Linked DNA regions of Alicycliphilus denitrificans K601. The protein of the gene in region 1 binds, or shares a complex with, the protein of each later gene. Links are inferred from orthologs where the notes say so. Each region holds a gene or a part of one and is shown on either strand. Other genes may lie near its edges. The genes, in order: dnaG and dnaB.

What was found.
Region 2: the proteins of dnaG (region 1) and dnaB are in contact, whole or in part, in a crystal structure (PDB 2R6A), measured with the Geobacillus stearothermophilus proteins. The link is inferred for Alicycliphilus denitrificans K601 from one-to-one orthologs. Residues at the interface, in WP_049624496.1 of Geobacillus stearothermophilus: Lys456, Leu457, Leu458, Pro459, Ala460, Asn463, Ala464, Leu467, Leu535, Leu536, Ile537, Ala538, Gln544, Glu545, Asp548, Tyr549, His552; in WP_033016901.1 of Geobacillus stearothermophilus: Ser13, Glu15, Ala16, Gln18, Glu91, Leu92, Asp94, Ala95, Val96, Pro97, Thr98, Ala99, Ala100, Asn101, Tyr104, Tyr105, Ile108.

What each region holds. Positions count from the first base shown.
Region 1 is NC_015422.1:3,725,098-3,739,928, reverse strand. Bases 1-2,895 are described here. They hold dnaG (DNA primase), read right to left. Parts: upstream 2,464-2,895; coding sequence 538-2,463; downstream 1-537. Other genes in these bases: ALIDE2_RS17850 (acyl-CoA synthetase), read left to right, coding at 2,803-2,895; rpoD (RNA polymerase sigma factor RpoD), read right to left, coding at 1-279. Also shown: more of ALIDE2_RS17850, read left to right, coding at 2,896-4,449; ALIDE2_RS17845 (phospholipase D family protein), read right to left, coding at 4,506-6,068; ALIDE2_RS17840 (substrate-binding domain-containing protein), read right to left, coding at 6,065-7,204; ALIDE2_RS17835 (ABC transporter permease), read left to right, coding at 7,255-7,989; ALIDE2_RS17830 (ABC transporter ATP-binding protein), read left to right, coding at 7,986-8,762; ALIDE2_RS17825 (ABC transporter substrate-binding protein), read left to right, coding at 8,759-9,586; ALIDE2_RS17820 (TRADD-N-associated membrane domain-containing protein), read right to left, coding at 9,607-10,536; modC (molybdenum ABC transporter ATP-binding protein), read right to left, coding at 10,651-11,727; modB (molybdate ABC transporter permease subunit), read right to left, coding at 11,724-12,407; modA (molybdate ABC transporter substrate-binding protein), read right to left, coding at 12,501-13,265; ALIDE2_RS17800 (TOBE domain-containing protein), read left to right, coding at 13,332-14,114; ALIDE2_RS17795 (ABC transporter ATP-binding protein), read left to right, coding at 14,277-14,831. UniProt on the Escherichia coli protein: RNA polymerase that catalyzes the synthesis of short RNA molecules used as primers for DNA polymerase during DNA replication.
Region 2 is NC_015422.1:1,387,647-1,402,489, reverse strand. Bases 11,836-14,742 are described here. They hold dnaB (replicative DNA helicase), read right to left. Parts: upstream 14,044-14,742; coding sequence 12,628-14,043; downstream 11,836-12,627. Other genes in these bases: rpsR (30S ribosomal protein S18), read right to left, coding at 14,695-14,742; rplI (50S ribosomal protein L9), read right to left, coding at 14,228-14,680; amaB (L-piperidine-6-carboxylate dehydrogenase), read right to left, coding at 11,836-12,557. Also shown: ALIDE2_RS06670 (methyl-accepting chemotaxis protein), read right to left, coding at 1-1,255; ALIDE2_RS06665 (nucleobase:cation symporter-2 family protein), read left to right, coding at 1,606-3,093; ALIDE2_RS06660 (NADP-dependent malic enzyme), read left to right, coding at 3,231-5,540; ALIDE2_RS06655 (YceI family protein), read right to left, coding at 5,610-6,185; ALIDE2_RS06650 (YceI family protein), read right to left, coding at 6,240-6,860; ALIDE2_RS06645 (cytochrome b), read right to left, coding at 6,857-7,444; ALIDE2_RS06640 (DUF3334 family protein), read left to right, coding at 7,702-8,391; ALIDE2_RS06635 (peroxiredoxin), read left to right, coding at 8,569-9,057; ALIDE2_RS06630 (PhoH family protein), read left to right, coding at 9,214-10,953; more of amaB, read right to left, coding at 11,025-11,835; more of rpsR, read right to left, coding at 14,743-14,843. UniProt on the Escherichia coli protein: The main replicative DNA helicase, it participates in initiation and elongation during chromosome replication. Travels ahead of the DNA replisome, separating dsDNA into templates for DNA synthesis.

The DNA.
Region 1 (14,831 bases):
CTCGGAGGCTTCGGCCTGCGCGGCGGCGGCCTTGGGCGCGCGCGCGGGCTTTTTCTTCAACAGTTCATCGGCGGCTTTTGTCAGCTCGGCAGTGGTTTTTGGCGTTGGCACGGTCTTGACTTTCGTCGCGGCCTGAAGCGCGGCGTCAGCGGCCTTGGCGGTGGCTGCTTTTGCGGGCGCCTTGGCGGCGGTTTTCACAGGGGTTGCGGCTTTTGAGGCGGCCTTCGCAGCGGTGCCAGAGGCAGGCTTGGGCGACTTCGCGGACTTTTGAACGGGCATGGACAACCTCAGGGTCAAAAACGGACACACAAAGAAAACACAAGCGCCAAGGAACCCGGCGCGGGCAGGCACGGCGAAGGCAGGGGCCTTCGCGGTTCGAGGGGCAAATCCTCAGGGGCAAGATGTCTGGGCGAACATTTGGTGTGCAGTCCTTGCGGTGGGGGAAGGCGGTGGTGCGCGTTTGTCACGGTTGCCTGGTCCGGAGGTGCTGCTGTCGCTCTTGCCGACAAACCCTAAATTATAGCGGCGGTGCGTATTTCAAGTAGGCCTGGGAGAAATACCGAGCAATCCCTTGAGCCGCTGCTCCAGCGCCTGGTACTGCGCGAGCGCGGCGGGGTCGCGCGTCACGCGGGGCACCAGCTCCTGCTGCTGGCGCTTGAATTCCTCGATCAGCATGCGGTCGAGCAGGCCGCGCAGCTCGGCGTGCAGCTCGGCCTCGTCGCCCTCGGTCTGGGCGTGCGAGCCGGTCATCACGCGCTCGGCGAGCGGCTCGCAGTCGTGGCCGCGCAGCGCCTCGCGCAGCACGGCCCAGGGCTGGGGGCCGTGCTCGTGGAGCTGGCCTTCGAGCCACGCGAACAGCGGGCCGTGCGGCTCGGGCTGGGCGCACAGCGCGGCGTGGTCCTCGTGCGAGAGGCCTTCGAGGAACTGCATGTGCGACAGCAGCAGCCGCGCCGCGTGGTCGATGCGGCTGGCGGCGGGCCTGCGCGGCAGCGGGGGCTGGGCCGGGCGCGCGGGCTCGCGGCGCCAGCGGCCGCCGGCGTCCTTGCGCCAGGGGCGGCGCGCTGGTTCGCCCTGCCACGGGCCGGGCGGCTGCGGGTGCCAGGGCGGCTCGTCCGCGAACGGGTCGCCGCCCTCCGGCGCTGCCGCGGGCGCGGCGCGCGGGCCCTCCTGAGCCCAGAGCTCGGCCAGGTCCTTGGCCGGCAACTGGCCCAGTTCGCCCAGCTCGGCCAGCATCTGGCGCTTGAGGGCGCCGTCGGGCAGCTGGCTCCAGAGCGGGCGGGCGTTGGCCAGCATGTGGGCGCGGCCCTCGGCCGTGCCGAGATCGCAGCCCTCCCGCGCGGATTCGAGCAGGAAGCGCGACAGCGGCATGGCGTCGCCCACGTGGCGCGCGAACGCCTCGGGGCCGTGGGCGCGGATGAAGCTGTCGGGGTCGTGCTCGGGCGGCAGGAACAGGAACTTGATGCTGCGTGTGTCGCTCGCGTAGGGCAGGGCGCCGTCGAGCGCCTTGCGCGCCGCGCGGCGGCCGGCCGCGTCGCCGTCGAAGCTGAAGACCACCACGTCGGTGAAGCGGAACAGCTTGTGCACGTGGTCGGGCGTGCAGGCCGTGCCCAGCGTGGCCACGGCGTTGGGAAAGCCGAGCTGGGCGAGGGCGACCACGTCCATGTAGCCCTCGGCCACCAGCACGTAGCCCATCTCGCGGATCGCGCCGCGCGCCTCGTACAGGCCGTAGAGCTCGCGGCCCTTGTGGAAGACCGGCGTCTCGGGCGAGTTGAGGTACTTGGGCTTATCGTCGCCCAGCACGCGCCCGCCGTAGCCGATGCATTCGCCCTTGACGTTGCGGATGGGGAACATGACGCGGTCGCGGAAGCGGTCGTAGCGCTTGCCGTCGTCCTCGCCCACGATCACGAGGCCGCTTTCCTCCAGCAGCGGGCTGTCGTACTCGGGGAACACGCTGGCCAGATTGCGCCAGCCCTCGGGCGCGTAGCCCAGGCCGTAGCGCTTGGCGACCTGGCCCGAGACGCCCCGGCCCTTGAAGTACTGGATGGCGCGCGGGGATTCGCGCAGGTGGCGACGCCAGGATTCGCCGGCCTTCTCCAGCACTTCGGTCAGCGTGGCCTGCTTCTGGCGCTGGGCGGCGGCGCGCTCGCGGTCCTGGGGCGAGGTGTTCTCGTCGTCGGGCACCTGCATGCCGACCTGCTGGGCCAGGTCCTGCACGGCCTCGCGAAAGCCCATGCCCGCGTGGTCCATGAGGAAGCCGATGGCGTTGCCGTTCTTGCCGCAGCCGAAGCAGTGGAAGAACTGCTTGGAGGGGCTGACGCTGAACGAGGGCGATTTCTCCCCGTGGAAGGGGCACAGCCCCATGAAGTTGGCGCCGCTCTTCTTGAGCTGCACGTAGCGGCCTACTATGTCGACCACGTCGACGCGCGCGAGCAGCTCCTGGATGAACGACTGGGGGATGGACACCGGGCTATTTTCTCTTAGAGCCTGCTCAATATCTTTTCATGGAGTCCGCAAGGCAGCAAAAGGCCGCAATCTAGGCGCGCGCCGCAGGCCATGCTGGCGGCCTGGGCAAGGCGGGCAACGACGAGTCTTGCCCGAAGGGTTGCTCCGCAAAGGCGGCATCTGCGGCGTTGCAAATCCTCGCCGGGCCACCAGCCCGTCTGCGGTTTGCGCCTTGCATCCACCGCCTTGCGGGGCAAGGGACTCCATGAAAAGATATTGGGCAGGTTCTCAGCCAGGCGTCAGCCGGCCTTGCTCTAATGGCCGCGTTTTTTTGCATTCCCTGAAACAAAGGAGCCTGCCGTGACCAGCATGTACGACCAGAACCTGCCCCGCAACGAGGCCAACCACGCGCCGCTGTCGCCCCTGTCCTTCATCGAGCGCACGGCCGAGGTCTACCCGGACCGCCTGGCCATCGTGCACGGCGGCCTGCGCCAGACCTGGGGCCAGACCTACGCGCGCTGCCGCCGTCTGGCGAGCAGCCTGCGCGCGGCGGGCATCGGCAAGAATGACACCGTGGCCGTGATGCTGCCCAACACCCCGCCTATGGTGGAGGCGCATTTCGGCGTGCCCATGGCGGGCGCGGTGCTCAACGCGCTGAACACGCGCCTGGACCCCGAGACCATCGCCTTCATGCTCGACCACGGCGAGGCCAGGGCGGTGATCGTGGACCCCGAGTTCGCCCCCGTTATGGCCAGGGCGCTGGCGCTGCGCCAATCCAAGGCGCCGCTCCTGCTCATCGACGTGGAGGATGCCGTCTATGGTGCCGCCGCCGAGCGCCTGGGCACGCAGACCTACGAGGAGTTCCTGGCCGCGGGCGACCCGCAGTTCGCCTGGGAGCTGCCCGGCGACGAGTGGGACGCGATCGCGCTCAACTACACCTCGGGCACCACGGGCAACCCCAAGGGCGTGGTCTACCACCACCGGGGCGCGGCCATCAACGCCATCAGCAATGTGCTGGAGTGGGACATGCCTAAGCACAGCGTCTATCTGTGGACGCTGCCCATGTTCCACTGCAACGGCTGGTGCTTCCCCTGGACGGTGGCGGCGCGCGCGGGCGTGAACGTGTGCCTGCGTCGCGTCGAGGCGCAGGCGATCTTCGACGCCATGCGCAGCCACGGCGTCACGCACTACTGCGGCGCGCCCATCGTGCACGGCCTGCTGGTCAACGCCCCGGCGGCCATGAAGGAGGGCGTGCCCGCAGGCGTGAAGGCCATGGTGGCAGGCGCCGCGCCGCCGGCCTCGATGATCGAGGGCATGGAGAAGCTCGGCTTCGACCTCACCCACGTCTACGGCCTGACCGAGGTCTACGGCCCGGCCACGGTGTGTGCCAAGCATGACGCCTGGAACGCGCTGGACGTCGGCGAGCGCGCGCGCCTGAACGCGCGCCAGGGCGTGCGCTACCACCTGCAGCGCGCGGCCGCCGTGCTCGACCCCGAGACCATGCAGCCCGTGCCGCGCGACGGCGAGACCATGGGCGAGATCATGTTCCGCGGCAACATCGCCATGAAGGGCTACCTGAAGAACCCCGCCGCCACCGGGGACGCCTTCCGCGGCGGCTGGTTCCACAGCGGCGACTTGGCCGTGCAGTACCCCGACGGCTACATCAAGATCAAGGACCGCAGCAAGGACATCATCATCTCGGGCGGCGAGAACATCTCCTCCATCGAGGTCGAGGACGTGCTCTACCGCCACCCCGACGTGCTCGCCGCCGCCGTGGTCGCCAAGCCCGACCCGAAGTGGGGCGAGACGCCCTGCGCCTTCGTGGAGCTGAAGGCCGGCGCCCAGGCCACGCCCGAGGACATCGTGGCGCACTGCAAGAAGCACCTGGCCGGCTTCAAGGTGCCGCGCGCCGTGGTCTTCGGCGAGCTGCCCAAAACCAGCACCGGCAAGATCCAGAAGTTCGAGCTGCGCCGCCAGGCCGGGTCGGCGGCGGCGATCAATGTCTGATGACTATCAAAAACATAGCTTATGGCGCTTTCTGGGTAAGCGATGGAGCCGTTTTTTCATAGAAACCACTCGATCGGCAGGCGCATCAGCAGCCACACCAGGGACCGGCTCCACCAGGTGGTGTGGGGCTCGGTGCCGTAGACCGGCGCCGGGTTGCCCACGCCGCCGTGCCATCGCAGGGTGCCGTCCTCGGCCAGGGCCACGCGGTAGGACTGCAGGGGGATCTCGCGGTCGAAGGCCAGCGCGACCTGCTGCGCCAGCGCCGGGCTGTCGATCAGAAACCCGAGCTCGGTGTTGAACAGCGCCGAGCGCGGGTCGAAGTTGAGCGAGCCCACGAACACGCGCTCGCCGTCCACCGCGAAGGTCTTGGCGTGCAGGCTGGAGCCCGAGCTGCCCAGGCGCTGCAGCAGCGGCCGGCCCTTGTCTGCGGCGTACTCCGGCACCAGGCTGCGCATCTCGTAGAGCGCGACCCCCTGCTCCAGCAGGCGCTTGCGGTACTTGGCGTAGCCGGCATGCACGGCGGGCACGTCCGTGGCCTCGAAGGCGTTGGTGAGCACGCGCACGCGCACGCCGGCCTGCCGCAGCCGCGCGAAGGCCTCCACGCCGTGGGCCGTGGGCACGAAGTAGGGCGAGACCAGGTCCACGCTGCGCCGGGGCGCGCCCAGCACGGCGCCGAGCCGGGGCAGCAGCAGGTCGGCGCGCCGCGCCTGGCCCATGCCCTTGGCCGGGTCGTCGCTGAGCATCTGCACCCGCGCCCAGTGCAGCGGCAGGCTGTGGCCAAGCAGCTGGCGGATGAAGGGGCTGCCGGCGATGGCGCGGGCATAGTCCCGCGCGCGGGGCGATTCCTGCAGGGCGTGGGCCTGCGCGGCGAGCTTGGCCACGGCCTGCGGCGCCACGGCGGGCAGGATGCGCTCCGCGGGGTAGGCGCTGGCGCTGGCCCAGTAGCGGTCGAAGTCGTCCGACACGTCCTGCACCACCGGGCCCACGGCCAGCACGTCCAGGTCGGCGAACAGCACGCCCGAGGTGGCGCCGAAGTACTCGTCGCCCACGTTGCGCCCGCCCACGATGCTGGCCTGGTTGTCCACCGTGAACGACTTGTTGTGCATGCGCCGGTTGGCGCGGCGCAGGTCGGCCAGGTAGCCCAGCGGCTTGGGGTTGCGCCAGGTGAAGGGGTTGAACAGGCGCACTTCGATCCGCGGGTGGCCGTTCATGGCGGCCAGCGGCCCGTCCAGCCCCGCCGTGCCCAGGTCGTCCAGCAGCAGGCGCACGCGCACGCCGCGCTCGGCCGCGGCCAGCAGCTCGGCCAGCAGCAGTGTGCCGGTGGTGTCGCCGCGCCAGATGTAGTACTGCACGTCCAGCGTGCGCTCGGCCGCGCGCGCCAGCAGCACGCGGGCCGCGAAGGCGTCGTGGGGGTGGTCCAGCGCGTGGATGCCACTCAGGCCCGGGTGCGCGGCCAGTTCGGGGCCGAGCGCGCGGCCCAGCTGCGTGTCCCGGGCCGCGGGCAGCTCCAGCGCCGCCGACGTGCTGCGGCCGGCCAGCGGCGGCAGGCTGCAGCCCGCCAGCATCAGCCCGGCCAGCAGCGCCGGCAGGCGGCGCGCGAGGGCGGCGGGGCGCGTCATGGGCTCGCGTGCTGGTGTGCGCCAGCACTCTTGCGGCGCGCGAAGCGCCACCAGGGCAGCACGCGGCTCATGGCCAGCACCTCGCCGCAGTGCATCGGGGCGTAGCCCGGCATGGCGGCCATGCGCCGCTGCCAGGCGGGCGTCTGCAGCAGGTCGCGCAGGGCGCGCGTGGCGGGCTGCTCCAGCGTGGACTTGAGGCAGGCCAGGTGGTAGCGCTCGTGCACCAGCGGCACGAAGTCCAGCCCGCGCGCGCGCGCCGCCAGCTCTATGCCCATGCCCACGTCGGCGCTGCCGGCCGCGATCGCCTGGGCCAGGGCGGCGTGCGAGGGCTCGTCGCGCCCGTAGCCATCGATGTCGCCGCTCTCCAGGCCGGCCTGGGCCATCAGATCGGCCAGCAGCACGCGCGTGCCCGTGCCCAGGGGGCGGTTGACGAAGCGCGCGCCGGTGCGCGCCACGTCGGCCAGCGACGCGAGGCCCAGCGGGTTGCCGCGCGCCACGATCAGGCCCTGCGTGCGCCGCGCGAAGCCGATCACCTTGTGCAGGCCCGGCTGCAGTAGCGGGCGGTAGGTCTGCGCCGCCAGCGAATCCATGGCGGGCTGCTCCAGCGTGTGGAAGCCCGCGATGGTGCAGCGCCCCTCGTTGAGCGCGCGGATCGCGTCCACGCTGCCGGTGAAGCGTATGTCCAGGTGCAGCGCCCTGCCTTGGCCCGCGTGGCCGGGCACGGCGGCGAACGCGCGCAGCACGGACAGCGCGTCGTCATGGCTGGCGTACAGCGTCAGCACATGGGCATGGTCGTCGAACGCGACGGCGAAGGCGCGCTCCAGGTCGGCGTGCAGCGCCTCGATCTGCGGCGCCAGCCGCGCCTGCGCCTGGCGCTCGGCCCATAGCAGCTTGGCGCCGAACTCGCTGAGCTGCGCCGACTGGCCCTTGCCCCAGACGATGAGCTCGCTGCCCAGCTGCTCCTCCCAGCGCTTGAGCGCGCCCCAGACATGGCGGTACGACAGGCCCAGCGCCCGCGCGGCGCCCGAGATGGAGCCCTGCTGGGCCACGGCCTGCAGCATGTCCAGCAGGGGGTTGCGGATCAGCGCGTCGCCCGCGTCGCGGTCGAGCGTGTAGTGGAGTTGAATCCTATGCACAAGATTTCATATGGGCTGGTAACGGATTGCTGCATACGATAGCCCAACCCATGTCCGCCATTTCGCAAAGCGTCGCGACGGCGCTGAACCTCGTCACCTCCGCCGATGCGGTCCTCTGGACCATCGTCGCCCGCTCCCTGTCCGTGAGCGCCACGGCCTGCGCGCTGGCCTGCGGCGCCGGCGTGGTGCTGGGCGCATGGCTGGGCGTGGCGCGCTTCGCCGGGCGCGACGGGGTGCTGACGGTGCTCAACACGCTGCTGGCCGTGCCATCGGTGGTGGTGGGGCTGGGCGTGTACCTGCTGCTGTCGCGCACCGGGCCGCTGGGCGGCCTGGGCTGGCTGTTCTCGTTCAAGGCCATGGTGCTGGCGCAGGCGCTGCTGGTGCTGCCCGTGGTCACGGCCCTCACGCGCCAGGTGGTCGAGGACGCCGAGCGCGTGCACGGCGAGCAACTGCGCTCGCTCGGCGCGGGCACGCTGCTGCGCGCGCTGCTGATCGCATGGGACGAGCGCTACGCGCTGCTCACGGTGCTGATAGCGGCGTTCGGCCGCGCCGTCTCGGAGGTGGGCGCGGTGATGATCGTGGGCGGCAACATCGACGGCTTCACGCGCGTCATGACCACCGCCATCGCGCTGGAGACCAGCAAGGGCGACCTGCCGCTGGCCCTGGGGCTGGGCCTGGTGCTGCTGGCTGTGGTGCTGCTGCTCAACGTGCTGATCGCCGTGCTGCGCCGCTGGCGCCAGCGCGTGGATGGCGCCGCCATCGGCGGCATGGCGGTGGCCGCATGAGCGTGGTGCCCGCACCCGCATGGCGCAGGGCCGCCCAGCCGCAGGACGTGCAGACCCTGGAGCCGCCGCTGTTCGCGCTGCGCGACCTGGGCGTGCGCTACGGCGCCGTGCAGGCGCTGGCCGGTGTGAACCTGCGCGTGCTGCCCGGCGAGCGCGTGGCCCTGGTGGGCGCCAACGGCAGCGGCAAGAGCACGCTGCTGCGCGTGCTGCACGGCCTGGTGCGCCCCAGCGCCGGCCAGATGCGCCGCGATGGCACGCCGCGCGTGGCCATGGTGTTCCAGCGCCCCTTCGTGCTGCGCGCCAGTGCCGTCAGCAACGTGGCCCTGGGCCTGTGGCTGCGCGGCGTGCGCTGGAAGCAGGCGCGCGCGCAGGCCGCGGCGGCGCTGCAGCGCGTGGGGCTGCAGGACGTCGTTCGGCGGAACGCGCGCACCCTCTCGGGCGGGCAGCAGCAGCGCCTGGCGTTCGCGGGCGCCTGGGCGTTGCGGCCCGACGTGCTGCTGCTCGACGAGCCCACCGCCAGCCTGGATCCGCATGCCAAGCGCGAGGTCGAGGCGCTGATGGCCGACTTCGCCGCCAGCCACGGCAGCGCCGGCCCCGCGCAGCCGCTGACCATGGTCTTCAGCAGCCACAACCTGGGCCAGGTCAAGCGCCTGGCCAGCCGCGTGGTCTACCTGGAGCACGGCCGCGTCCTGGCCGACCTGCCCGTGCACGATTTCTTCAACGGCCCGCTGCCCGAGGCCGCCCGTTTGTTCGTCAAAGGAGAGATGACATGATGCGTTTGAAGCGTTTTAGGCCTGTAGCGATTACCCAGACTGCGGTAGCAGCTATTTGTTTGATAGCTTCCTGGAGCGCGGCGGCGCAGGTCATCACCATGGCGTCCACCACGTCCACCGAACAGTCGGGCCTGTTCTCGCACCTGCTGCCCGCGTTCAAGCAGGCCACGGGCATCGACGTCAAGGTGGTGGCCGTGGGCACGGGCCAGGCGCTGGACATGGCGCGCCGCGGCGACGCCGACGTGCTCTTCGTGCACGACCAGGCGGCGGAGGAGAAATTCGTGGCCGACGGCTGGGGCGTCAAGCGCTACCCGGTCATGTACAACGACTTCATCCTCGTGGGCGGCAAGGGCGACCCGGCCGGCGTGCGGGGCAACGACATCGTCGCGGCGCTCAAGAAGATCGCCGCCGCCAACGCCGAGTTCATCTCGCGCGGCGACAAGAGCGGCACGCACGCGGCCGAGCTGCGCTACTGGAAGATCGCCAGCCCCGACGCCAAGGGCAGCGGCTACAAGGAATGCGGCTGCGGCATGGGCCCGGCGCTGAACATCGCCGCCGCCAGCGGCGCCTACGTGCTGTCGGACCGCGGCACCTGGCTCAACTTCAAGAACCGCGACAGCCTCGCCGTGCTGGTGGAGGGCGACAAGCGCCTGTTCAACCAGTACGGCGTGATGGTGGTGAACCCGGCCAAGCACCCGCACGTGAAGCAGGCCGAGGCGCAGAAGTTCGTCGACTGGGTGACGTCGCCCGCGGGCCAGGGCACGATCGCCGCCTACAAGATCAACGGCGAGCAGCTGTTCTTCCCGAACGCCGGCAGCAATTAGGCAAGGTCCGGGGCCGCGGCCTATCCCTTTGGCGAGCGGAAGGACAGCAGCGACTGCCCGGACGGCAGGGTGTCCGGCTCATAGGCCCAGGAACGGTCGAGCAGTTTCTCGATGATCGTTTTCTTGATCTCGTCCGCGCTCGTCATCGTCTCGGCGATGCGTTGCGACATCAATATGCTGTGGTTGTACAGCTGGCGGTTGTAGAAGTAGGTGAGTTGCCGGACCGAGCTGCGGTAGACCCAGAGGAAAAGTGCCGAGATGACCTCGATGATCGCGCCGGAAATGATGATGAGCGTGCTGATGTCGGTATCGAGGGGGCGCAGGCCGAACCGGTCCAGGTCCACCACGCGGATGATGATGCCGCCCAGGATCACAGCGAACCCGATCCACATCGCGATGATGCTGTACCGGAAGCTTCTCTGCGTCTGGGTGAGCCCTATCGCGTAGTAGGACTCCAGCTGCACCCTGCTGTACCGAAGAAGCGGCACGAGCCCGCTTTGGTCCTGCTTCGCAAGCTCGTCCTCGGCATTGGATTGCAGCGAGCTTCCGCGTTCCAGGACGAGCCTGACTTTCTTGGTGGCCTCGTCCGTGTAGACCTCCACGACATATGCCGTCGCGATGAATGCGCCGATGAGTGCATAAATGGGAAGAAAGGCAATAAAAAATACCCCGAAGAACCCGGGGACGCTTCTCAGCGTGAATTCCGCGAAAGACCAGTCCCAGACCTTCGGCAGCCAGAGAAACCATGCGAACCAGGTAAGGGCCATGGCCACGGGAAAAAGGCACACGCAAAATACCAGGGCCGCATTGCGCAGCACCGGTCTCGTCGCCAGCACCAGCTGGAATTTATCGAGCCCCGTGGTTTCCTGTGGCTTGGGCCGGCCCGGTTCCCCGCTTTCCTCGGCCGGTGCGGCCGGCTCGGCCGCCGCGCCATTCGTGGTGGTATTCATGGATCACCTCCTGTACGCAAATGCCAGGAAACCGGCCCGAAACGGGGGCGCAAGGAACGCCCACAGCCTACGCCAAAGACGCGGCGCTGAGAAGGACTGCGCAGGGGCGCAGCCTCAATCGACCAGCGCCACGCCCTTGACCTGCGCCCACACCGTCTGCCCCTCGGCCAGCGCCAGTTCGGTGCATGAGTGCCGGGTGATGCGCGCGAGCAGCACCGTGCCGCCCGCGTCCAGCCGCACCAGCACCTGGCCCGGGCTGTCGTCGGCCAGCGTGGTGATGCGCGCGGGCAGCAGGTTCAGGATGCTGCTGCCCTGGGCCTGGGCGAGCGCGATGCTCACGTCGCGCGCGGGAATGCGCAGGCGCACGCGCTCGCCCACGGCGCGCGCGCGGGAGCTGACGAGGCGCAGCAGGCCGCCCCCGAACTGCGCCGTGAGCAGGTGGTCGCGCGCATCGTGCGCCGTCACGCGCGCCTCGACCAGCGCGGCGGCCGCATCGCCATGCGCGAAGGGCAGGTCCAGCCGCGCCATCAGTGTGGCGGGCGTGCCCTGCTCGACCACGCGTCCGTTCTCGAGCAGCACCAAGTGCGAAGCCAGGCGCGCCACCTCGTCGGGCGAGTGGCTCACGTAGAGCACGGGAATGTCCAGGCCGCGCTGCAAGCGCTCCAGGTAGGGCATGACCTCGGCCTTGCGCGCGGCGTCCAGCGCGGCCAGGGGCTCGTCCATCAGCAGCACGCGCGGGCTGGCGGCCAGGGCGCGCGCAATGGCCACGCGCTGGCGCTCGCCGCCCGACAGCGTGTGCGGCATGCGCGAGAGCAGCGCGCCCAGGCCCAGCAGCTCCACGGCCTGCTCCAGCGACACGTGGCGGCGCGCGGGCGGCTGGCGGCGCAGGCCGTATTCCATGTTGCGCCGCACGTCCAGGTGCGGGAACAGGCTCGCTTCCTGGAACACGTAGCCCAGCGCGCGCCGGTGCGTGGGCAGCCACTGGCCGGCGGCGCTGTCCTGCCAGGTTTCGCCGTTGACCTGCACGCGGCCCTCGGTGCGCTCCAGCCCCGCCACGGCGCGCAGGCACGTGGTCTTGCCGCAGCCCGAGGGGCCGAACAGCGCCGTCACGCCGGTGCCGGGCAGCCGCAGGTCCACGTCGAGCGTGAAGTCCGGGCGCGAAACGAGCAGGCGGGCGTGGATGCCGCTCATCGCGCCCCCTTGGGCTGCAGCCAGTGCAGCAGCATGAGCACGACGAACGAGAACGCCACCATGCCGCCAGCCAGCCAGTGGGCCTGGGCGTACTCCATGGCCTCCACGTGGTCGTAGATCTGCACCGACACCACGCGCGTCACGCCGGGAATGTTGCCGCCGAGCATGAGCACCACGCCGAACTCGCCCACGGTGTGCGCGAAGCTCAGGATGGCGGCGGTGACGAAGCCCGGGCGCGCCAGCGGCAGGGCCACGGTGAAGAAGCGGTCCAGCGGGCCCGCGCCCAGCGTGGCCGCCACCTCCAGCGGGCGCCGGCCCAGGGCCTCGAAGGCGCGCTGCAGCGGCTGCACCGCGAAGGGCAGGGAATACACGATGGAGCCGATCACCAGCCCCGGAAAGGTGAACGGCAGCCGCCCCAGCCCCAGCGATTCGGTCAGGTGCCCGATGGGCCCGTTGGGCCCCATGGTCACCAGCAGGTAGAAGCCGATCACTGTGGGCGGCAGCACCAGCGGCAGCGCCACCACCGCGCCCACCGGCCCGCGCCAGCGCGAGCGCGTGTGCGCCAGCCACCAGGCCAGCGGCGTGCACAGCGCCAGCAGCAGCACGGTGGTGGTGCCGGCCAGCTCCAGCGTGAGGGTGATGGCGGCCCAGTCCTCGGGGCTCAGGAAAGAAGGGATCAATTGCTATTGAAGCGGGAGCTGCCAGCGCCTGCCATTCCTTGGTTTCAGGTACGAATCATAATGAAACCAAGAAAAGAAAGGCGTAAGGCGCTATCAAAATGAGTAGCCGTAGGACTTGATGACGGCGCGGGCCTTGGCGCCGCGCAGGTAGTCCATGAGCGCCGCGGCGGCCGCGTTGCCCTGGCCGGGCTTGAGCACGATGGCGTCCTGGCGGATGGGCCCGTGCAGGTTGCCGGGCACCACCCAGGCCGAGCCCTCGCGCAGCTTGCCGTCCTCCGTGACCTGCGAGAGCGCCACGAAGCCCAGCTGCGCGTTGCCCGATGCGGCGAACTGGTAGGTCTGGCCGATGTTCTCGCCGGTGACCACGCGCGGCTGCACCTGGGCCGTGAGGCCCAGCTTGTCCAGCGTCTGCATGGCCGCCAGGCCGTAGGGCGCCAGCTTGGGGTTGGCGATGGCGATGTGCTGCCAGTCGGTCTTCTGCAGCACCTTGCCCTCGGCGTCCACGTAGCCGGGCTGCTTGCTCCACAGCACCAGCTGGCCGATGGCGTAGGTGAAGCGCGTGGCGCCCTCGCCCAGGCCTTCCCTGGCGATCTTCTCGGGCGTGCTGTCGTCGGCTGCCAGCAGGATGCCGAACGGCGCGCCGTTCTTGATCTGCGCGTAGAACTTGCCCGTGGCGCCGAACGAGAGCACGGCCTTGTGGCCCGTGTCCTGCTCGAACTGCGCGGCGATCTTCTGCATGGGCGCGGTGAAGTTGGCGGCCACGGCCACCGAGACTTCGCCGGCATGGGCGCCGGGCAGCATCAGGGCGGCCAGGCCCAGGGCGGACAGCGTGCGGTGCAGGAGGGGGGGATGGTTCATGGGATCGGCCTCGCTATTACCAATGTGAATAGCGGACGAGTATAGGCGAGCGCCTGGCGGACGGGCATGATGCACCTCATGCAATCACCCGTTTCGTTCAAGGATGCGCTGGGCCACGGCATGGCTGACAAGCGCATCGACATCCTGCGCCAGATCGGGCAGGGCGGCTCCATCTCGCAGGCCGCGCGCGCCGTGGGCGTGAGCTACAAGGCCGCATGGCAGGCGCTGGACACGCTCACCAACCTGGCGGGCGTGGCGCTGGTGGAGCGCGTGGTGGGCGGCGTGGGCGGGGGCGGCGCGCGGCTCACGCCCGCGGGCCGGCAGCTGCTGGCCACGGCCGATGCCGTGCAGCAGGCGCGCTCCGCGGTGCTGGTGGGGCTGGGCGAGGGGGGCGATGCGGATGCGGCCGTGGCGCGCCTGTCGGTGCGCACCAGCATGCGCAACCAGTGGCCCTGCACCGTGCAGGCCATGGAGTCCCGCGGCCAGATCGTGCGCGTGCACCTGCGCGGCGCGGTCGGCGCGGTCGCGGGGCTGGCCGTGTGCTCGCGCATCACGCGCGAGAGCGCCGAGCTGCTGGGCCTGCGCCCGGGCCTACCCGTGCAGGCCCTGTGCAAGGCCACGGCGGTGCACGTCCTGCCACTCGCGGCGGCCGGGGCCGCGCAGGACGGCAACCGGTGGCCGGGGCGGGCCGTGCGCGTGTCGCGCGGGGAGCTTGGCGACGAGGTGGCCGCGCAGCTCGATGCCGGCGTGCAGATGGTGGGCTTCGCCGCCGCGGGCTCGGGCCTGCGCGCGCGCTCGCGCGTGGTGCTGGCGGCCGAGGAGTCGGCCATCGTGCTGGCCGTCGTCTGACTACCACAGTATGGGTGGCTCTTTCACGATCCGTAGCAGCTTAGGCGTTTGTACGTAGGCATTTCTCCCGTTCATGATGGCCGAATTCGCCTTTTACGATGCAGCGCAACATAAACATGGAGACGGGGCCTGCCGCGCGTGCGCGGCGCGTGTCCGGTGGCAATGAGCGACGTCATACTGAAAACTTCCCACCTCACCAAGGAGTTCAAGGGCTTCACGGCGGTCAGCGACGTGAATCTGTCCGTGCGCCGTGGCTCCATCCATGCCCTGATCGGGCCCAACGGCGCGGGCAAGACCACCTGCTTCAACCTGCTGACCAAGTTTCTGGTGCCGACCTCGGGCACGATCCATTTCAACGGCCACGACATCACGCACGAGCAGCCGGCGCAGATCGCGCGGCGCGGCGTGATCCGCTCGTTCCAGATCTCGGCCGTGTTCCCGCACCTCACGCTGATGGAGAACGTGCGCCTGGGCCTCCAGCGCAAGCTGGGTACGAGCTACCACTTCTGGCGCAGCCAGAGCAGCCTGAACCAGTTGAACGGGCGCGCCCTGGAGCTGCTGGCCGAGGTGGGCCTGGAGGACCTGGCCGACGAGGTCACGGTCAACCTGCCCTACGGCCGCAAGCGCGCTCTCGAGATCGCCACCACGCTGGCCATGGAGCCCGAGCTCATGCTGCTGGACGAGCCCACGCAGGGCATGGGCCACGAGGACGTGGAC
Region 2 (14,843 bases), 2.3 Mb from region 1 along the record:
GGGCATCGGCCGCCGCGGCGCTTTGCTCGACTAGGGCCGCGTTCTGCTGCGTGGCGCGGTCCAGATGGGTGACGACGCCGCCCACCTGCGCGATGCCCTCGGTCTGCTCGACCGTGGCGTTGCTGATCTGCGCGATCAACTCGGCGACGTGCTGCGCCTGGGTCACGATGTCGGTCATGGTGGCGCCTGCGTCGCCCACCAAGCGCGAGCCCTCCTCTACCTTGGAGACGCTGCTGCCGATCAACGCCTTGATTTCCCGGGCCGCCTCGGCACTGCGCTGCGCCAGGCTGCGCACCTCGCCGGCTACGACGGCGAAGCCCCGGCCCTGCTCGCCGGCGCGCGCGGCCTCCACGGCCGCGTTGAGCGCCAGGATGTTGGTCTGGAACGCGATGCCGTCGATCACGCCGATGATGTCCACGATCCTGTTCGAGCTGGCGGTGATCTCGTGCATCGTGCTCACCACCTGGCCGACCACGGCGCCGCCCTCGTGCGCGGCCTCGCTGGCGGAAGCGGCCAGCTGCGTGGCCTGGCGCGCTGAGTCGGCGTTGTTCTTGACCGAGGCGGTCATCTGCTCCATCGACGCCGCCGCCTGCTGCAGGTTGGAGGCCTGTTCCTCGGTGCGCTGCAGCAGCCCGGCATTGCCGCCCGCGATTTCCTGCGAGCCCGTGATCACGGCGTTGGACGCCTGGCGCACCTTGCCGACCACCGCGGCCAGGCTGGCCTGCACGGTCAGGAAGCTGCCCGCCTGCTCCAGCGCGGTGCGGTTCTCGGCCTGGATGCGGGCCTCCTCGAAGTCGATGAGCCGGTTGATCGCCGCGAGCCACTGCACGTACTGGGGCTTGGCCTGCTGCCACAGCGTCTCGCGCGCGGCGGCATCGCCTGCCTCGGCCTGGGCGACGATGGCGCGGGTGGTGGCGACGGCCTGGGCCTCGATGTCGCGGATGTCGGCGTACAGCCGGGCCATCTCGGGCTCGGCACCCGGCCGCGCGACGAACTTTTCCAGCGGACCGGCGGATGCCGCGTAGAAGGCGGCCAGGGATTCGATGGTGGCGATCTCCTTTTGCCGCTCGGCGCTCGTGCTGCCGAGCACCACGTCGCGCACGGCAATGGAGCGGTCATGCGCCGAGCCTCGGAAGTTGATGGCGTAGCGCTGCACCTGCACGTGTTCTTCGCTGTTGGCGCGCAACGCGCCGTTGATGCGCTCGACCTTGACCATCGCGATGCCGGTGACAACGACCAGCAGCGCCAGGATCAATCCAAACCCGGCATACAGGCGTGCAACGACTGTGATTCGGGAAACGGCATAAAGGCTTTTTTATTGTAATAAATTGCGAAATTAATTATATAAATGAAAATTTAAATGGCGAAAGTTAATTTTTATTACATCTAAGGAGGCGGACTATGGGGCACGCCTCGTCCCAGGACCAGGACAGCCGCACGGAGTCTTCCGCCCGGCAACCAGGGATCACCCCTATGGTTGTGGCACGGTTTGTTTGTATACACTTTTTGTATGGATTACGGTGTGCAAGCACTTGCTGTGCACTGGTTCGGGCCGCTGCGGTGGCGGCCTGCCGGTCGCGCAGAAACATGACCCGAGGAAGACCCATGTCCACGAACGTCCACCCTGTCGATGAAATGCTGCCCATGGGGCGGCTGACCGCCCTGGGACTGCAGCACGTGCTGGTGATGTACGCCGGCGCCGTGGCGGTGCCGCTGATCGTCGGCCGTGCGCTCAACCTCACGCCCGACCAGGTCACCAAGCTGATCTCGGCCGACCTGTTCTGCTGCGGCCTGGTCACGCTGATCCAGGCGCTGGGCGCCACGCAGTGGTTCGGCATCAGGCTGCCGGTGATGATGGGCGTGACCTTCGCCGCCGTCGCGCCCATGGTGTCGATGGCGCAGGCCACCTCGGGCCAGGCGGGGGCGGGGCTGATCTTCGGCGCGGTGATAGGCGCGGGCGTGATATCGATCCTGATAGCGCCGCTGGTCAGCCGCATGCTGCGCTTCTTCCCGCCGGTGGTCACGGGCACCATCATCGCGGTGATCGGCATCAGCCTGATGCGCGTGGGCATCAACTGGATCTTCGGCAACCCCGTGGGGCCGACGGCGCCGAGCGTCGTCAACCCCGAGTACACCAAGTGGCTCAGCGAGGCACAGGCCATGGCCGGCGCGCCGGGCAGCTCGCTGCCGCCCGTGCCCCACGGCCTGAAGCTCATGCCCACGGTGCCCAACCCCAAGTACGCCGATCTTTCGGGCGTGGGCATCTCGGCCCTGGTGCTGGTGTCCATCCTGCTGATCGCCCGCTTCGCCAAGGGCTTCATCGCCAACATCTCGGTGCTGCTGGGCATCGTCATCGGCGCCGTCGTGGCCGCGGCCATGGGCCTGATGACCTTCGAGAAGGTGGGCAAAGCACCCTGGCTCGACATCGTGCTGCCGATGGAGATCGCCACGCCGATCTTCGACCCCATCCTGATCCTGACGATGACGCTGGTGATGATCGTGGTGATGATCGAATCGACCGGCATGTTCCTGGCGCTCGGCGAGATGACCGACCGCCACATCAGCCCGGAAGACCTCAAGCGCGGCCTGCGCACCGACGGCCTGGGCACGCTCATCGGCGGCATCTTCAACACCTTCCCCTACACCAGCTTCTCGCAGAACGTGGGCCTGGTGGCCGTCACGGGCGTCAAGAGCCGCTTCGTCTGCGTGGCCGGCGGCGTGATCCTGATCGTGCTGGGCGTGCTGCCCAAGATGGGCGCGCTGGTCGAGTCGCTGCCCACCGTGGTGCTGGGCGGCGCGGGCCTGGTGATGTTCGGCATGGTGGCCGCCACGGGCATCCGCATCCTGAGCGCGGTGGACTTCAAGACCAACCGCTCCAACGCGATGATCGTCGCCGTCTCCATCGGCGTCGGCATGATCCCGCTGGTGGCGCCGCAGTTCCGCCAGTGGATGCCGCATGCCATCCACCCGCTGATCGAATCGGGCATCCTGCTGTCCTCGATCGCCGCCGTGCTGCTCAACGTGTTCTTCAACGGCGCCAACGGCGACACCTCAGCCGCCGTGGAGGCGGCTCGCCAGGCGGAAGCGCATTGATGCCCGGCCGCTGAGAAGCCCTCGCCCGAACCCGCGCACGCATGCAGGTTCGGGCTTTTTTGCGTTGCGCCACCACTATGATGCTAGGCGTCAGTTGCCTGTAAGCCCTGTATATCTCTCTCTGTTGGAATCCCGTCATGACCTCGCCCCTGTCTGCCGCCGAACAAGCCCTGCGCGAAGCCGCACTCGAATACCACCGCAGCCCCACCAAGGGCAAGGTCTCGGTCGCCCCGACCAAGCCGCTCTCCAACCAGCGCGACCTGTCCCTCGCCTACTCGCCCGGCGTGGCCTATCCCTGCCTGGACATCCAGGCCGACCCCACCAAGGCATTCGACTACACCTCGCGCGGCAACCTGGTGGGCGTGATCACCAACGGCACGGCGGTGCTGGGCCTGGGCGACATCGGGCCGCTCGCGGGCAAGCCGGTGATGGAGGGCAAGGGGTGCCTGTTCAAGAAGTTCGCGGGCGTGGACGTGTTCGACATCGAGCTGGACGCGCGCGACCCCGACAAGATCATCGAGATCGTCGCGTCGCTCGAACCCACGCTGGGCGGCATCAACCTTGAGGACATCAAGGCGCCCGAGTGCTTCTACATCGAGCGCGAATTGTCCAAGCGCATGAACATCCCGGTGTTCCACGACGATCAGCACGGCACGGCCATCATTTCGAGCGCCGCGCTGCTCAACGGCCTGGAGCTCGTGGGCAAGCAGATCGACAAGGTGAAGGTGGCCGTCTCCGGCGCCGGCGCCGCGGCCATCGCCTGTGTGGACGTGATGGTCGGCCTGGGCGTGAAGCGCGAGCACATCTTCATGGTGGACTCCAAGGGCGTGATCTACGAGGGCCGCCCCGGCGGCATGGACGAATCCAAGGCCCGCTACGCGCAGAAGACCGATGCGCGCACGCTGGCCGACGTGGTCCATGGGGCCGACGTATTCCTGGGCTGCTCGGCCCCCGGCGTGCTCACGGCCGAGATGGTCAAGACCATGGCGGACAAGCCCATCATCCTGGCGCTGGCCAACCCCGAGCCCGAGATCCGCCCCGAGCTCGCCAAGGCCGTGCGCCCGGACTGCATCATCGCCACGGGCCGCTCGGACTATCCCAACCAGGTGAACAACGTCCTGTGCTTCCCCTACATCTTCCGCGGCGCGCTGGACTGCGGGGCCACCAAGATCACCGAGGCCATGAAGCTCGCCTGCGTGCGCCAGATCGCCGCGCTCGCCAAGGAGAACATCAGCGAGGAAGTGGCCGCCGCCTACGCCGGCAAGGAACTCGCCTTCGGCCCCGACTACCTGATCCCCACTCCGTTCGACTCCCGCCTGATCCTCAAGATCGCACCGGCGGTGGCGCAGGCGGCGGCGGAATCGGGCGTCGCCACGCGCCCGGTCGCCGACCTGGAGGTCTACAGGAACAGCCTGACGCGCTTCGTGTACCAGACCGGCATGCTGATGCGCCCCGTCATCAACGCGGCCAAGGCCCAGCCCGATGCGCACAAGCGCGTGGCCTACGCCGACGGCGAGGACGAGCGCGCGCTGCGCGCGGCGCAGATCGCCATCGACGACCGCATCGCGCGCCCCATCCTCATCGGCCGCCCCGCCGTGATCGCAGCGCGCATCGCCAAGGCCGGCCTGCGCATGCAGCCGGGCAAGGACGTGGAGATCTGCGACCCCTCGGACGATCCGCGCTTCCGCCAGTACTGGGAGGCCTACCACCAGCTCATGAAACGCAACGGCGCCACGCCCGAGATGGCCAAGGCCGCCGTGCGCCGGTCCAACACCATCATCGCCGCGCTCATGGTCCGGCTCGGCGACGCGGACGCGATGATCTGCGGCCTGGTGGGAACGTACGAGACGCACCTGGAGCGCATCCACAACATCCTGGGCCACGCCGCGGATGCGAAACAGTACGCCGCCCTGAACGCCGTGATGACCCCCCACAACGGCACGTTGTTCATCGCCGACACCTACGTCAACGAAGACCCGACGGCCGAAGAGCTTGCCGACATCGCCTGGGCCGCCGTGCAGGAGGTGCAGCGCTTCGGCCTGCCGCCCAAGGTGGCGTTCCTGTCGCACTCGAGCTTCGGCTCGTCCAAGCGCAGCTCGGCCCGCAAGATGCGCGCCGCGCGCGACCTGTTCGTGGCGCGCCACCCCGACATCGAATGCGACGGCGAGCTGCACGGCGACGCGGCCCTGGAGCCCCGGATCCGCGCCAACTATCTGCAGGACTCCACGCTCACCGGCGCGGCCAACCTGCTGATCTGCCCGAACCTCGACTCGGCCAACATCCTCTACAACGTGCTCAAGACCACGACCAGCGGCGGCGTGACCGTGGGCCCCATCCTCATGGGCACCGCCGCCACGGCCTACATCCTCACGCCCGCATCCACCGTGCGCCGCGTGCTGAACATGACGGCCCTGGCCGTGGTGAGCAGCGCCACGCGCCGGCAGTAACCGCAAAAGCACGAAGGGCCGGCGCCACATCAGGCGCCGGCCCTTCCGTGCGTCCAGGCCGCGCGGAAATTACTGCTTGATGGCCTCGATCTGCGCCACTATGCGCACGTTCTTCGGGAAGCCGTACTGCACGCCATAGTCCACGCCGAAGGCGGTGCGGTCGATGGTCGCCTCGAAGTCGCCGCCGCACACCTCGCGCTTGAGCATAGGGCTGTCGTAGCAGGCGAACTGGTTGGCCTTGAAAGTCACGGGCTGGGTCTTGCCCTTGATGGTCAGGTTGCCGGACACGGCCGTCACCTTGTCGCCCTCGAACGTGAACTTGTCACCAACGAAACGCGCGGTGGGGAACTGCGCAACGTCGAAGATCTCCGCGCTCTTCAGGTGCTTATCGAACGGCAGCGTACCCGTGGTGAGGGAGTCGATCTGCAGCGTGAGCTCCACCTTGCCGGCCTTGCCCGCCTTGTCGAACTGCACCACGCCTTCCTTCTTGTCGAAACGGCCGCGGTTCACGCTGGCGCCAAAGTGGCTGATTTCAAACGTGGCGAAGGTGTGCGTGGGATCCACTGCATAGGTTGCAGGCTCGGCGTGCACGGCGCCTGCGGACAGGGCTGCGGCTGCGGCAAGGGCCAGAAGGGTCGAACGCATGGGCTTGTACTCCGTGAGGGCTGATGAAAAGGGTGATGGGTAAAGGGGGCGTGGTCAGAGCTTGGGCACGCCGGCAAAGGCCAACTTGAACTTGACCTGCACGTCGTCGGCCACCATGGACGTGTCAGCCCATTCGTTCTCGCCGATCTTGAAGGCCAGCCGCTTGATGACGAAGCTGCCGGCGGCGGTCGTCGTGGCTCCGCTTTGCGTGAGCGTGACGGGCACCACCACGTCCTGCGACGCACCCTTGATGCTGAGCTTGCCCGCCACCTCGTACTTGCCCGCGCCCACGGCCTTGATGGCGCTGGACTGGAAGGTGGCCTGCGGGAACTTGGGCACGTTGAACCACACGGCCTTGGGCAGTTCGGCGTCGGTCTCGCGCACGCCCAGCGTGGCGCTGCCGGTATCCACCGTGAACGCCACCTTGCTCGTGGCCAGCTTGGCCGGGTCGAACGCCACCTGGGCGTCGAACTTCTTGAACTTCCCCTCCACGGGCACGCCCATCTGCTTGCTCACGAAGGCGATCTCGCTCTGCTCGGACACGAGCCGCTGCTGCGCAAGGGCGGGGCCGCCCGCAAGGGCGGCGGCAGTGGCCAGCACCAGGCCGGCGCGTCGGGTCAAGGTCGATACTGTCACGGTGGAATGCTCCGTTCTGTAATGGCGAAAACAGGTCATGCGCGCTCCGCTGCGCACCGGCCCCAGCCGGGCAGCATGCGGGCCATCAGGCCGTCGCGGTCGATGAATTGATGCTTGACCACCGCCGCCACGTGCAGCGCCACCAGGGCGGCCAGCGCATAGGCCGTCAGCGCATGCCAGGGCTTGAGGGCATCGGCCAGCGCGGGGCTGGGGGACACGAAGTCGGGCAGCGGAACCAGGCCCAGGAACACGATGGGGAACCCCGCCGCCGAGCTGTAGGCCCAGCCCACCAGCGGCACGATGAAGAACAGCGCGTACAGCAGATGGTGCACGCCATGGTGCGCTAGCCGTTGCCAGCGCGGCATGGAGGACTGGACGTCGGCAGGCAGCGGCGGCGGCCGCCGGATGAGGCGCGCCACAAGGCGCAGCACGGACAGGGCCAGGATGGCCACGCCGGCCCATTTGTGCCAGTTGTAGAGCTTCAGCCGCTGCGGCGAGAACGGCAGGCCCGCCATGTACCAGCCCATGCAGAGCATGGCAACAATGGCCAGCCCCAGCACCCAGTGCAGCGCAATGGCGGTGGCGCCGTAGCGTGCGGCAGGTCGCGTGATGACAGAACTCATGAAGTGCAGGTGTTAAAAAAGCCACTCCCAGCGCACAGAGCCGCCGGGATGACAAGAGGGGTATCCGTGATTCCTGCAGTCTAGAGTCGGCAGCATGCGTGAAGTTTCAACCGGTTTGACGTTTTTATTCAAAGTTTATGAACGCACGAATATGAATATTTCACGTCGCCGGGCCTCGCCCCTTCGCCCTCGCCCGGCTGTCGTGCCATGATCGGCCTTTCGCGGCACCGTCCGTCCGCTCCTTTTTCAGCAGCTCCATGACCCCTTCGAACACCCCTGTCGTCTACGGTACCGAAGACGTGCTGATCTCCCTGTGCAACTCCGTGACGCGCGTACTGTCGATCGCCACGCAGGGGCCGGTGCATTACTCCGGCATGGTCCAGCGCATCACGAAGACCTGCCTCAAGCCCGACATCGGCTGCTTCGTGCTGTTCGACGGCGGCTTCTCGGGCCTGGTCATCATCAATTTCTCGGCCGCCGCAGCCATGGAAATCTATGAGCGCTACATGCTGAGCATGGGCATGTCCGAGAGCGATCTGGCGGGCTCCTTCACGGCCGACGAGGTCGGCAACGTCATGGGCGAGCTCATGAACCAGGTGGTAGGCGACTTCACCGGCAAGGTGCGGCGCGAGCTGCAGACCCACATCACGCAGAACCAGCCCAAGATGCTCGTGATCAACCAGCAGGTGGTGCTGAGCGTGGACGCCAACCTGGACCAGCCCGAGGCGCGCCGGGTTTCCTTCTACACCGCCAGCAACAACATCTTCTACCTCGAACTGGCGATCGACCGCACGCAGTTCGTCAAACTCTGCGACTTCGAACCCCAGGACGCGCCCGACCCCGATGCCCTGATGGCCGAGGCAGCGGCAGCACCAGCCGCAGCGGCACCCGCCCCTTCCGCGACGGACGACGACACTCAGGCGCTGCTCAAGTCCCTCGGCATGTAGTCCCGCCCGCCCCGCAGGGCCGCCGCGCGCCGCAAGCCCGCGGTGGGAATGGCCATGCGGTGCGAGTACAGATGATTCAAGGTAAAATAGCCTGTTGCGGTCGGGGGCACCTGCCAAGAGTCCACCTACCTACTCCCCCGGCTTTTCATCGACTAATTCCTGAGAGATAGAAGTGCCATGGCGATCGTTGTCAACAAGCCCCTTCCCGAATTTGAAGCCAACGCGACCGGAGGAATCAAGGTCTCCAACGTTTCGCACCAGGGCCAAATTCTGATCCTGTACTTCTACCCGAAGGACAACACTCCGGGCTGCACCACCGAGGCCATGCAGTTCCGTGACAAGTTCAAGGACTTCGAGAAGGCCGGCGCCGTGGTTTTCGGCGTGTCGCGCGACAACATGAAGTCTCACGACGACTTCAAGGAAAAGCTGGAGCTGCCCTTCGAGCTCATCGCCGACACCGAAGAGAAGATGTGCCACATGTTCGGCGTGGTCAAGAACAAGATCATGTACGGCAAGAAGGTCAAGGGCATCGAGCGCAGCACCTTCCTCGTCAACCCCGAAGGCATTCTGGTGCAGGAGTGGCGCGGACTGAAGGTGCCGGGCCACGTGGACGAGGTGCTTAAGGCCGTCAAGACCATCAAGGCCCCCGTCAAGAAGGCTGCCTGAACGCCACTGCCCCGCTCCGTGCCGCCGCATGGAGCATGCATAATGGGCCGATGCTGCTGAAAAACGCAACGCACTCCTCTCCAACCAAAGCCGCCTCGGTCTCCAGGCGGCTTTGTGCTTTTTGAACCTCCCTCCTCCAGCGAGACCTTTCGCACCATGCCCCTGCCCCCCGCCCCGACCAAGCGCGCCGCCCTACTCAAGCCCGAGGCGTACCTCCTGACGGCCCCCCAGGAGGAAGCGCAAGAATCCGCCGCAGCCGAGACGGCGCCCCCGCCGCGCAAGCGCGCCAAGGCCAGGGCCGGCGGCGTGACGACCGCCGCGCCCGCTGCCGCCAAGGCGGCCGAGGTGCCCGGCCTGCCCGCCAAGGCCGCAGCAGCCACGCAGGCCCGCGGCCAGCCGGCGCAGGACAGGCCCGCGCATGACGCGGCCCCTGCCGGGGCGAGCAACGTCACTCCCATCCGCACCGCGGCGGCCGTCGCCCCGCGCAAGCGCCGCGCCACGGGCCCGAAGAAGATGTTCGTGCTCGACACGAACGTGCTGCTGCACGACCCGACGAGCCTGTTCCGCTTCGAGGAGCACGACATCTTCCTGCCGATGATCGTGCTGGAGGAGCTCGACGCCCACAAGAAGGGCATGACCGAAGTCGCCCGCAACGGCCGCCAGGCCAGCCGCACGCTGGATGCGCTGGCCGCGGCCCATGGCGCCGACGACATGGCGCACGGCCTCAGGCTCGATGCCACGGGCCAGCGCGCCGCCACGGGCAGCCTGTTCTTCCAGACGGCGCCGCTGTCCTACCAGTTGCCCTCCAGCCTGCCCCAGGGCAAGGCGGACAACCAGATCCTGGGCGTAGTGGAGGCCCTGCGCAAGCTGCACGCGCCGCGCGAGGTGGTGCTGGTGTCCAAGGACATCAACATGCGCGTGAAGGCCCGCGCCCTGGGCCTGGTCGCCGAGGACTACCAGAACGACAAGGCCCTGGAGGACGGCGACCTGCTGTACACCGGCAGCCTAGCCCTGCCCCCGGACTTCTGGACCAAGGCCGGCCGGAACGTAGAGAGCTGGCAGAGCGGCGCGCACATGTACTACCGCATCGGCGGCCCGGTGGTGTCGCAGCTCATGATCAACCAGTTCGTGTACTTCGAGGCGCCGGGCGAGCCCAGCCTGTACGCGCGCGTGACCGAGATCCGCGACAAGACGGCTGTGCTGGAGACGCTCAAGGACTACGGCTCGGCCAAGAACGCCGTCTGGGGCGTGAACACGCGCAACCGCGAGCAGAACTTCGCCATGAACCTGCTCATGGACCCCGACGTGGACTTCGTCACGCTGACCGGCACGGCGGGCACGGGCAAAACGCTGATGGCGCTGGCCTCGGGCCTGACCCAGGTGCTGGACGAGCGCCGCTACACCGAGATCATCATGACCCGCGCCACGGTGAGCGTGGGCGAGGACATCGGTTTCCTGCCAGGCACCGAAGAGGAGAAGATGGGCCCCTGGATGGGCGCGCTCGACGACAACCTCGAATTCCTGGCCAAGGGCGACGGCGGCAACGCCGGCGAATGGGGGCGAGCCGCCACCAACGAGCTGATCCGCAGCCGCATCAAGATCAAGAGCATGAACTTCATGCGCGGGCGCACCTTCCTGAACAAGTATGTGATCATCGACGAGGCGCAGAACCTGACCCCGAAGCAGATGAAGACGCTGATCACGCGCGCCGGCCCGGGCACCAAGATCATCTGCATGGGCAACCTAGCCCAGATCGACACGCCCTACCTGACCGAGGGCAGCTCCGGCCTGACCTACGCCGTGGACCGCTTCAAGGGCTGGCCCCACAGCGGCCACATCCTGCTCGCGCGCGGCGAACGCTCGCGCCTGGCGGACTTCGCCAGCGAGGTGCTCTGATAACGATAGCTTGCAGCGCTTGATCTGCGGGCGATAGAACAGGGTTCTGGCACTAGAACCCGGTTTCAGCCTCAAACGTCGAAACGCACGCCCTGCGCAAGCGGCAGCGCGCCGCTGTAGTTGATGGTGTTGGTGGCGCGGCGCATGTAGCCCTTCCAGGCATCCGAGCCGGATTCGCGCCCGCCGCCGGTCTCCTTCTCGCCGCCGAAGGCGCCCCCGATCTCGGCGCCCGAGGTGCCGATGTTCACGTTGGCGATGCCGCAGTCGCTGCCCGCGGCCGACATGAAGCGCTCGGCGTCGCCAAGGCTGGCGGTGAAGATGGCCGACGACAGGCCCTGCGGCACCGCGTTCTGCAGCGCGATCGCCTCATCGGTACCGCCGCCGTAGCGCACCACGTAGAGGATGGGCGCGAAGGTCTCCCGCTCCATCACCGCGGACTGCCGCGGCATGTGCACCAGCGCCGGGCGCACGTACCATGCGTGCGCGCCGAGGTCCTCGCGCACGCGCTCGCCGCCCAGCACCTGCCCGCCCTCGGCGCGGGCCTGCTCCAGCGCCCGCTGCATGGCGTCGAACGCCGCGCGGTCGATCAGCGGCCCGACCAGCGTGCCCGCCTGCAGCGGGTCGCCGACCGCGATGCTCCGGTAGATCCGCTCCAGCCGCGCGAGCAGCGCATCGGCCACCGATGCGTGCACGATCAGGCGCCGCAGCGTGGTGCAGCGCTGGCCCGCCGTGCCCACCGCCGCGAAGGTGATGGCGCGCGCGGCCAGCTCCAGGTCGGCCGTGGGCGTGACGATCATGGCATTGTTGCCGCCCAGCTCCAGGATGGCGCGGCCCAGGCGCTCGGCCACCTTCACGGCCACCTGCCGGCCCATGCGCACCGAGCCGGTGGCGCTGAGCACCGCCACCCGCGTGCTGGCCGCGAGCACCGCGCCCACGTCGCGCCCACCGATCAGCAGCTGGCTCAGGCCCTCGGGCACGGTGCCCGGCCTTTCCTGCTCGAACTCCGCGATGGCCCGCTGCAGCAGGTGCTGGCAGGCGATCGCCGCGAGCGGCGTCTTCTCCGACGGCTTCCAGACGATGGCGTTGCCACAGACCAGGGCCAGCGCGGCGTTCCACGACCACACCGCCACCGGGAAGTTGAAGGCCGAGATGATGCCGACCACGCCCATGGGGTGCCAAGTTTCCATCATGCGATGGCCGGGCCGTTCGCTGGCGATCGTCAGGCCATGGAGCTGGCGCGACAGGCCGACGGCAAAGTCGCAGATGTCGATCATCTCCTGCACCTCGCCCTGCCCTTCGGAGGCGATCTTGCCCGCCTCCAGCGACACCAGCTCGCCCAAGGCCGCCTTGTGCCGGCGCAGCAGCCCGCCCAGGCGGCGCACCAGTTCACCGCGCACCGGTGCGGGCACGCTTCGCCAATCCAGATAGGCGCGGTGGGCGCATTCAACCACGGCTTGCGCCTGCTCCGGGGTGTGCGACGCCAAGCTGGCCAGCACCACGCCGTCGCGCGGCGCGCGGATGGTCAGGTCTGTGCCCTCATGGGCCCGCAGATCCAGGTCCAGTGCCTGCAGGACCTGCTGCAGGCATGTGTGGGAGTCCGTCATTGCACACCTCCATCAAAAATAGCCTCTAACGCTTATGCAGCAAGCGCTGGGAGCTATCAAATCCGAAGAATCAGTAATCGTCGCCCGCGCCCATGGCCAGGTTCTCGAAGCGCGTCTGGTTCTTCTGGAAGAACAGCTTCACCGTGCCCGTGGGGCCGTTGCGCTGCTTGCCGATGATGACCTCGGCGATGTTGGGCTCCTTGCTGTCCTTGTTGTAGTAGTCGTCGCGGTAGATGAACATGATGATGTCCGCGTCCTGCTCGATGGCGCCCGATTCGCGCAGGTCGCTCATCATGGGGCGCTTGTCGGTGCGCTGCTCCACCGAGCGGTTGAGCTGCGAGAGCGCGATCACCGGGCATTGCAGTTCCTTGGCCAGCATCTTCAGGCCCCGCGAGATCTCGCCGAGCTCGGTCGCGCGGTTGTCGGAGCTGCTGGAGCCCGAGCCGCTCATGAGCTGCAGGTAGTCCACCACGATCAGCCCCAGCTTGCCGCACTGGCGCGCCAGGCGCCGCGCGTTGGCGCGCAGCTCGGACGGCGTGAGGCCGGGCGTCTCGTCGATGTGCAGGCTCACGGTGCGCAGGCGCTCGATGGCCTCGGTCAGGCGCGGCCACTCCTCGTCGGAGAGCTTGCCGGTGCGCAGGTTGCCCTGGTTCACGCGGCCGATCGAGCCCACGATACGCACCGCGAGCTGCGCCGCGCCCATTTCCATCGAGAAGATGGCCACGGGCAGGCCCTCGTTGAGCGCAACATGCTCGGCGATGTTCACCGCGAACGAGGTCTTGCCCATCGACGGGCGCGCGGCCAGCACCACGAGGTCGCCCGCCTGCAGGCCGCTGGTCATGCGGTCCAGGTCCATGAAGCCCGTGGGCACGCCGGTCACGTCCATGGGGTTGTCGGCCATCTCCTGCACGCGGTCGAGCAGGTCGATCACCAGCGAGTCGAGCGACTGGAAGCCCTGCTTCATGCGCGAGCCCTCTTCGCCGATGGCGAAGATCTTCTGCTCGGCCTCGTCGAGGATGCGCTCGACCGGCCTGCCCTGGGGGTTGAATGCGTTGGTGGCGATCTCGTCGCTGGCCGTGACGAGCTTTCGCAGGATGGCGCGCTCGCGCACGATCTCGGCGTAGCGGCGGATGTTGCTGGCGCTGGGCACGTACTGCGCCAGGCTGTTGAGGTAGGCCAGGCCGCCGGTTTCCTCGGCCTTGCCCAGGCCCTGCAGGTGCTCGTACACCGTGATCACGTCGGCGGGCTTGCTGGCGTTGATCAGCGCGCCAATGGCCGAATAGATCTGCTGGTGCTCGTGGCGGTAGAAGTCGCCGTCCACCAGCAGGTCGCCCACGCGGTCCCAGGCCATGTTGTCCAACAGCAAGCCGCCAAGCACGCTAGACTCGGCCTCGATGGAATGCGGCGGCACGCGCAGCTGGGCGACCTCGCGGTCCGGCGGCGCGGCGGCATAGCCGTCGATCAGATCGGGCAGAACGGCAGACATGGGGGAATGGCTTTCGAGAGAGGGCAAGCGTGGAATGCTAGCGGCCGCGGGGATGCCCGTCATTGCACAACTCTGTGGATAACGGGTGCACAGGCGGTGGGATCCCCGTGCAAAAGGAGGCGGACAAAAAACAAGAGCCGCCCCTGGGGGCGGCTCTCGTCGGCAACGCCTGGGCGCGTGCGCGTCAGGCGGTTTCGCCGTAGACCGACACGGTCACTTCGACGACCACGTCCGTGTGCAGCGCCACCGTGATGGTGTTGTCGCCCACGGTCTTGATCGGGCCGTTGGGCAGGCGGATCTGCGACTTCACCAGGTCGTAGCCTTGCTTGTTCAGCTCTTCGGCGATGTCACCGTTGGTCACGGAGCCGAACAGGCGGCCGTCCACGCCGGCCTTCTGCGTCAGCTTGACGGCGGAGCCGGCCAGCTTCTCGCCTTGCGCCTGGGCAGCGGCCAGCTTCTCGGCGGCGGCCTTCTCCAGTTCGGCGCGGCGGGCTTCGAACTCGGCCTTGGCGGCCTCGGTGGCGCGGCGGGCACGGCCCGAGGGAATCAGGAAGTTGCGGGCGTAACCGTCCTTGACCTTGACGATTTCGCCGAGGCTGCCGAGGTTGACGACCTTGTCGAGCAGGATGACTTGCATGGGAATCGTGCTCCTTAGATCTTGTGCTGGTCGCTGTAGGGCACCAGGGCCAGGAAGCGGGCGCGCTTGATGGCGGTGTTGAGCTGGCGCTGGTAGATGGCGCGCGTGCCGGTCAGGCGCGCGGGGATGATCTTGCCGTTCTCGGCGATGAAGTCACGCAGCG